Regions from separate parts of the Leuconostoc sp. LN180020 genome, predicted to be linked through region 1. Evidence: predicted binding sites of a transcription regulator. Region 1 holds the regulator's gene; the other holds the start of a gene.

Evidence for each region. Region 1 encodes Rex, which represses fermentation and respiration genes when NADH is low (regulators of the CRP and FNR family bind a similar motif). Its sites were predicted from a motif close to TTGTGAANTANTTCACAA; they were not measured.
Region 2: the regulator Rex is predicted to act here: its motif matches at 2,675-2,692, upstream of adhE (bifunctional acetaldehyde-CoA/alcohol dehydrogenase).

The regions. Positions count from the first base shown of each region.
Region 1 covers NZ_CP039736.1:850,882-855,324, reverse strand. The annotation lists gene FAZ25_RS04550 (aromatic acid exporter family protein) at 1-264, shown strand, start outside; gene FAZ25_RS04545 (HAD-IIB family hydrolase) at 313-1,131, opposite strand; gene FAZ25_RS04540 (peptidoglycan bridge formation glycyltransferase FemA/FemB family protein) at 1,321-2,358, opposite strand; gene FAZ25_RS04535 (redox-sensing transcriptional repressor Rex) at 2,364-3,014, opposite strand; gene tsaD (tRNA (adenosine(37)-N6)-threonylcarbamoyltransferase complex transferase subunit TsaD) at 3,169-4,185, opposite strand; gene rimI (ribosomal protein S18-alanine N-acetyltransferase) at 4,188-4,443, opposite strand, start outside.
Region 2 covers NZ_CP039736.1:494,047-498,489, forward strand. The annotation lists gene adhE (bifunctional acetaldehyde-CoA/alcohol dehydrogenase) at 1-2,532, opposite strand, end outside; gene FAZ25_RS02545 (glycerophosphodiester phosphodiesterase) at 2,761-3,432, opposite strand; gene FAZ25_RS02550 (2-hydroxycarboxylate transporter family protein) at 3,467-4,443, opposite strand, start outside.

The sequences.
Region 1 (4,443 bases):
ATGGTTCATACGTCTACGTCTCATGCAGTATGGGTGTCAATGATTTTCTTACCTTTTTTAGTTGTTGTAGCCATTGTTTTCTTAGACGGTTTTAACTATAATAGCGGTGTCATTGGTGCACTAGCGGCACTATTAATGATTTCACTAAACATTCCAAGTGGGGCAACTGTGCTTTATGTCATTGATCGTATTGCTGATACATTTATTGGTGTCTTTGTAGCCATTGCTGTTAATCGATTTGCGTCCCCCGATCCAAAAAAATAAGGCTTGACGCCTTATTTTTTTTGCTAACCATTAACTTTTTTTGACTAATTATATACCTAGAAAATGTTCTATTGTTTCCAATACGCCATCATTGACATTGGTATTTAAAGCCTTGTTTTGAACTGCGGTTAGCATGAATGAATTGGCATTTGGCATGACAAAACTATTAGGATACTTTTGAAGCATCTCTAGATCGTTCCCATTATCACCAAAAGTCATTACTTCACTGTCTAACACATCATAATAATCCTGCAACACCTGCAAACCGGCAGCCTTATCTACACCTTTACCCAACACATCCACCGAACCAAATCCCGAACCGGTTGCATGAAGTTCACTACCAAATATTTCTCGTAATTCAGCAACATGTTGTTGCACTTCATCATTCGGCCAAACAAACGTAATTTCTAAAATATGGTCATCAACCTCCATAAGCTTTTCAACTTGTTTAACATTAGGATAAAATTGAAATACCATCTCAGCTACTGGCCCCGTAGCATGATTAGAAACATATGTTGCCCGATCACCAGTCATAATAATAATATTTTCCGCTGATTCTGGGTTTTTAGCATTCCAAGCAATCACTTTTGATAGCTGTGCTGGTGATAAATGCACAGCGTATAGCTGTTCTTGACTCGTCGCGACCATAGCCCCATTTGAACCAACAAAGTCAATTTCGTAACCTTTACCAATTGTTGGTTCAAATAGTTCTTGTAAGTTTTTAACTTGTCGCCCAGAAGCCGCGACAAAACGCATGTCGCGCGCTTTCATATTATCCAAAATACGCTCAAAACGACCTTGGCTATATTCGTCATTAGCTGTTAAAAACGTGCCATCCATATCAGAGGCAATCATCCTAATGTTCACTGGTCTCCCACCTTTTAAAAAATGTTAATGCGTAATCTATTACGCCATATTAAACTTGTTAATGAATAAAAATCTATGCGAAGCCAAACAAAATTGTATCAGAAAGTAGTGATACAGTATTGTTCAATTTAACATAGATAACTCATTAATTATAACATATTAATTTTAAAAACCGCCTTTTGGCGGTTTTTAACTAAATTGCTCAAGATACATCTGATATGCACTATCATCAAGAACCCAATCAAGCTCACCAATATATTCAGCATGCGGATCATGATAGGCAAAGCCATGTTTAAATTTATATAGCCCATCTGTTGGCACAAAGTCCCCCACACCACCAAAATCGTAGGCTACTTTACCCAGGGCCAAGCCCCATTGTAACATATGCCACTGCACTGCATAAGGCCCATAATGCTTGGCATAACGACGATCAGATCCAGCATACATATACCAAATTTCGTCCCCATAACTAAAGCCAATGCCACTAGCAACAACATGGCCCTCAAAGTGAGCTAAGAATACCTTAAATAGTCCTGTCCCTTGCCATAGTTTTTGCATACGCAAGAAATAATCAATTGGACGATGTGTAATACTTTGAGCTGTAGCCATCATCACATAGGTCTCAAAGAATGCCCGGACATCGGCTTCGCTATCACCAGAAGTTACTGTCACACCATCCTTGGCTGCACGTCTAATTTGATTACGATAATCACGCTTAAAATGCAACATCAAGTCATCTTCATTGGTAATTGGTTTAGCGCCTTCACCACGACCATCGTAATATAAGACAACGTTCTTTCGTGGTTGTATATTGCCATGCATGTGCGTAATATCGCGATTACGAGTGACAAAACCTGCGTTTTGATAAGCTGTATTACGTGCTGGTGTGTAAGGCACTTCAGGGTCCATCCGAATTAAAAATACATTATCTGGTAAAGCTGTCAAAGCTTCTTCAATCATAGACTTTATCAAATCAATATCGTCGATGTCCGCAATCGGCCCGCGACCAGCATAGCCTAGTAACTTGCCAGTAACAGCTTCAACCGTTAAGACTGACAAAACTGCATCAATACGGCCATTAGTCTCATGGTAAACGTAGACATGACCCCAATTAGATTTTAATTCACCCCAAAGCGGATCCTGTGTTACCTGCCCTCTTGGATCACGACGAACAAATTCTTGGTAGGCGGTAACTTTCTCTGCATCATTTAAATCTAAAATAGCCATCTGAATTATAACCCTGTCGTAATTGAACCATAGTTATCAATAAAATAAACCAATGTTTGCAATTCATTTGTTAAATCAACGTTCTGCACACGCACATTATTTGGTACAGTCACACGCAGTGGTGTAAAGTTCAAAATACCTTTAATCCCTGCTTCAACAAGCTTATCAGTAATCTCTTGTGCGACACCTTGTGGAACAGTTAAAATAGCAATATTAATGCGCTGTGCTGTAATCTGTTCTGTCAACTCACTCATGGCATAGATAGGCACACCAGCCATAATCGTTCCAGCTCGAGTTTCATCAACGTCAAAGGCAGCGGAAATACGCATATTTGAAGATTGATGGAAGTTAAAGTTTAGGAGCGCTTGTCCAAGATTACCAGCGCCAATCAAAGCAACATTAATTAAGCTGTCTTGATCTAAAACATTAGCAAAAAAATCTAATAGTGCTTTCACATCATAACCATAACCACGCTTACCAAGTGCACCAAAATAAGAAAAATCACGACGTATTGTTGCCGCATCAAATTTAATAGCATCACTAAGTTCTGCTGATGAAATGCGATCAGTCCCCGCATCGTGTAAAAATGTTAAGTAACGGAAGTATATCGGCAATCTTTTTGCCGTAGCACGTGGAATTTTTGGTTGTTGAGTCATAATTTCTCCAATTCATTTAAGTCACCATCTGAACGTGGTCACTTTCTATTTAATATTAAAGCACACTCTATGTTCACCTTGTGAACTTTTGCATAACTATTATATCACATAAATAGGCTTTTCAAAAAAAGATAGTGATTCATTCACAAAGTGACTATTTATTTAATAATTCAAAATCTAAGCCAGGGTTAGTATTAAGATCTAATCCAGCAAAAATATGTTGTTTAAAGTTCCAATAACCAGCAGCACCTATCATCGCCGCATTATCGCCTGTGTATTCTCGTGGCACTGGAATAAAGGTCGTCTTGGGGAATTGTGATAATAATACGTCTAACTCATCACGTAGCTGCCCATTGGCCGCTACACCACCGGCCAAAACAAAACTTTTAACGTCATAATCCTTCAAGGCTTTTCTGGTACGACCAATCAATGCATCAACGACAGCATTTTGAAAACTTGTCGCCAAATTGTTATGATCGATTGTTTCACCCTTTTGTTCAGCATGATGAACATAGTTAATAACTGCACTTTTTAAGCCAGAAAAACTAAAATCATAGTTATCTTCATGTGCCATAGCAGTTGGAAATTTAATGGTTGCTTGTCCCCTATGCGCCATTTCGTCAATTGTTTTACCTGCTGGATAAGGGAGTTTGAGTAATCGACCAACTTTATCAAAACTTTCACCTGCCGCATCATCACGAGTCTCACCTAAGACAGCGAAATTATTTTCTGATGTCATTAATACTAGCTCAGTATGGCCACCGGAAACCATCAATGCTAACGCTGGATAAATAATTGGGACATTGAAATTAGCAGCGGCAATATGACCCGCCAAGTGATTAACCGGTATGATTGGCAAATCATGTGCCAGAGCGAAAGTTTTGGCTCCCATCAGCCCAACTAGTAACGAGCCAACCAATCCTGGGCCATAAGTCACAGCTACACCATCTAAATCTTCAGGCCTAACTTGTGCTGCATCTAGTGCATCATCTAAGACACGCGTAATCCATTCAATATGATGGCGACTAGCAACTTCTGGCACAATCCCACCGAAGCGTTGATGGGAATTAATTTGTGTAGCTACCGCATTACTAAGTACAATATGACCATCTTCAACAATCGCTACACTAGTTTCGTCGGCACTTGATTCAAAAGCTATAATTTTTGTCACGGTTAGATGTTCCTTTCCATCATGATTGCTGCATGGCCGTTTTTATAATATTTTTCACGGCGAAAATAAGCCTGAAAACCATTTTTTTCGTATAATTGAATGGCTGAAATATTGGTTTCATCAACTTCTAATAGAAATCGTTTGACCTTTGGCTGCTTAAGGACTTGATTTAACAACTGCTGTGCTATACCTCGCCGTTGATAATCAGGATGAACGGCCAAACTGCCAATTTCGATTTCATCAATTATCTGCGTCACA
Region 2 (4,443 bases), 360 kb from region 1:
TGCTAATGCTTTAATCGCTACGATTAAGGCGTCAACCAATTCAGCATCTGTCGTCCCTTGCAAACCTAAGTAACGCGCAATGTCTGCATAGTCCTTTTGTGCTGTGTAAGTTTCGTAGCGTGGGTATGGTGTACGCTTAACGTTACCTGTTACAGCATTAAACTTAATCACATGTGGCATTGCAATCGCAATGGCCAAACCATGTGGCAAACCGAACTCACCACCTGTTTTGTGTGCAAGTGAGTGATTAATGCCTAAGAAGGCATTGGCAAATGACATACCTGCCAAAGTTGAAGCGTAATGCATTTTTGTACGTGCGTTCTGTCCTTCTTTGGTTGGCTGCTTTGGATCATACTTGTAAGATGTTGTGAGGTTTTCAAAAATTAGCTTAATTGCTTGCAATGCCCATGGTCGTGTGAACTCTGAAGCCATGACTGATACATATGATTCAAAGGCATGTGACAAAGCATCCAACCCAGAAAAGGCTACTGTACGCTTTGGTACTGTCATGACAAATTCAGGATCGACAATAGCCACTTCAGGCGTCAATTCATAATCAGCCAAGGGGTACTTCACATGAGTGTGGTCATCTGTGATAACGGCAAATGGTGTCACTTCTGAACCAGTTCCTGATGTCGTAGGAATCGCCACCATTTGTGTCAAACGTGCATGATAGAACTTAACAATACGCTTACGAATATCCATGAACTTTTGTTGCAATTCCATGAATAACTCTTTGATACCTTCTTCATCTGATAAAATACCCTCATGACGCGTTGAGTATTCATACAAGAAGCGACCAATCTTACCGGCATCTAAGGCTGAACCACCACCAAGTAAAATCACTGTATCGGGCTTAAAATCAGCCATTTGGCGGGCAATGTCAACAGCCTGTGACAATGTTGGATCTGGCTTAACTGATCCATAAATGTTCGTTTCAACTTGTTCTTGGCGAAGCTCAAGTTGACTCAAAACCTTACCAACAAAGCCGAATTCTACCATACCAGGGTCGGCGACGATAAAGGCACGCTTAACTGATGGTAAGTCTTGCAGGTAGGTAATTGCGTTTGCTTCATAGTAAACTTCCTTTGGCAAACGAATCCATTGTGGCCGATTACGACGACGTGCCACAGTTTTAATGTTGAGTAAATCGTATGTTGACAAGTTGTGAGACAATGAATTCTTCCCCCATGATCCGGTACCAAGCGTTAATGATGGGCGCATGGCATCTGTATAAATATCACCAACACCGCCAATTGAGTCTGGCTGGTTAACCAAAATACGTGATGCCCCAATGGCGTCAGCATATGACTTAATAAACGGATCGTCTTGTGAGCCAATTTGAATCGCTGCGTTATGTCCTGCACCTTGATAATTCAGCAATGCTTGTACTGTATCGATTGCTTCTTGGCGTTCTGTGACCTTGTAAATTGACAATAATGGTGATAACTTTTCTGATGATAAAGCCTCGCCAATGTTCTTTTGATCCAATTCAAACAGCAAAACATCTTTGCCTTCAGGAATCTTAACGCCAGCTTGTTCTGCAATCCAACGGCCTGACATGCCGGCAACAGGACCTGCTACACCAAAACCTTCAGCATTCGGCTTAAAAACATAGTCCGCGATTTTCTTGTAATCTTTTTTAGGTACGAGGTAAGCCCCTTGATCTTGCAACTTTTGCAACACGTCGTCATAGACTGAAGCTTGAATAACTGCTGAGTTTTCTGTAGCACAGATCATACCATTATCAAAACGCTTTGATAACAACAAATCTGAAACAGCACGATCAGTATCTACCGTACCGTCAATATAAACTGCACCGTTACCTGCCCCAACACCCATTGATGGATTACCTGATTTCAAGGCTGCATTAACCATTGATGGGCCACCAGTTGCTAGGATTGATGCAATACCCGTATTTTGAATTAACGCACTTGTGCCATAGATTGATGGCTTTTCAATCCATTGAATGAAGTTTTCAGGTGCACCAGCCTTTAAGGCTGCTTCATAAACAATTTGTGCAGCATGTGATGATGATTTCTGTGCCTGTGGATGGAAAGCAAAGATAATTGTATTACGTGTCTTCGCTGTGAGCATTGACTTGAAAATAGTTGTCGATGTTGGGTTAGTTGTTGGCACAATACCAGCTAAAACACCAAGTGGCGCAGCTAATTCAACCTTTCCTTGAATTTTATCTTCATTAATAACACCAACGGTCTTGTCATATTTGATAGCGTTATATACTGATTCAGATGCAAAACGATTCTTGGTGTCTTTATCTTCGACAACACCACGACCAGTTTCGTCGTGTGCTTCGTGAGCCAATAACAATGAATTTTCTGATCCAGCTAATGCCATTGCTGCAACAATTTTATCCACTTGTTCTTGCGTGAATGTTGAAAACTCAGCTAAAGCTTTTTGTGACTTTTCAACTAGTTCTGCCGTCATTTTTTCTGCCTGAGTTTGTAATACCGCTTTTTCTTCGGGCGTCAAAACCTTTTTGACTGGCTTCTTTGTTGTTGCTTCTACCATAATTAATGCTCCTTTTATCGTTTGCTCATTTATTAACAATATAAGTATATAACACCCCTTTGAAAAAAGCAAGTTTTTTATTTATTTATCTTAAATAGCTTATATAAAGCGTTTTGTAAGCGCTTTTATAATAAGTGATTAATTGTGCATTAATAAACAATATGAAGGAAATGGCTCCTTTTATTGCAGGAAACAGCTAAAAAAACCTGCCCATTAAAAGGTAGGTTTTTAATGTTCTAACTGCCGACGATACTGACTTAATAATGGCGCCCAGTCGGTATTAATCATATTAGGTTGATAATTTATCATAACTTCCTGCCAAATATTTTCTGGCGATGCTAATGGCGATGCTAATATAGCGTTATCATCATCTAGCGTCCCAAAAAGTGACGTGGTAGTATTTAAAGTCAACGTATTAATCATTACAGTTAATCCCAAAGCCTTGATATGCTTAATGACATCTAGCTGTACATGCGAATCTGAAAGATTAGTAGCCACTAATTCAATACCAATGATATTAATCTCGTCAGTCAAGTGATTGAGAATATACTGCAACTCACTGTCATGATTAACAATCACAACCGTCATATACTTTATTCTGTGCTGACGCAAAGTGGCTATCTGTTCTGCTTTTGGTTTTATTTTAATCACAAACTGCTGTTGCTGGTTGGGAAAATGATCTAGCACAGCTAATAGCTCAGATAAATGGGACCAACCACGATCTAGATGAATCATACGGTTCCTAGGTAGTTGTTTAATAAAATTGCATAGGGTAACTGGTTGATAGCTGCTTAGTTCTCCAATGTTATTATAATAATGCTTATTAGTAAATTGCTTTGCTGTTATCGCTTCAGGTGAAAAGGATTGCCCGAATAATCGTTTTTCTGTGCCTGTATACAAAAAAAGCCTAAAAATATGCTAATCTTTAGACTTTTTAGTGCATAAAACTCACAAGAATACCGGCGACAACCAAAATTAATGCCCCACCAATTCGATTACCCATTTGTGCAAACGCAATTAAATTCATACGGTCTGATGCTGCTAAAACAGCAACATTTCCTGTACCGCCCATACTGTTATTAGCTAATCCTGCCGTAATCACAGCTTCAACTGGATAAAGACCAAATAATTTACCTAAAATTGCACTTGATAATGAAATGATAATAATGCTTGAAACACACAATACCACAAACTGCCAAGAAAGTGCTGCCATCAATAACTTCATATTCAATAATGACAAACCGACACCCGCTAACAAGGCATGTGTCATGTTTTTAACTACCAATTGACCAAACATAATCACAGAGTCTTCGTAATACTTGGGCAACAAACCTAACGATTTAATCAACACAATGGTCAAGATAACAAAAGCGTAAGCATTCACTTGTGGCACTAGCTTGTTCAGCAAAGTACCCAATACAAAGAATGCCACTGACATCGTTAGACCAACACCAATTTGCATATAGTCTAATGATACTTCTGTTGCCTGCTTTGTTTCAGTTTCATTGGTCTTCAACAAGGCCCCATGCCCATTATTTTTACTCGTCATAAATATTTTAGAAACTAACCCCGCACTAATGATAGCCAACAAGTTACCAAAAATAACGGCAGGAAAAAGTTGCGATAAAATCACTTTAGCTGGATGACCAAATGCATGCGCATAAATACCAGATAAGGGCACAATACCTGCACCGACACCCCCAGCCATAATCGGCATCCCGACATACAATACAGAATGACTAAAGCCCTCACCTATCAACAAACCAACAAGTCCTACACCAAAAAATGTCACTGCCATGGATAAAAAGGCCACTGGTAAAAAGCGAACTGCTGCCTTTAAGATTAAACTACGATTCATTCTAAAAATAGATGACCCAATTAACGATACAATATATAAATCTAGAAAATCGG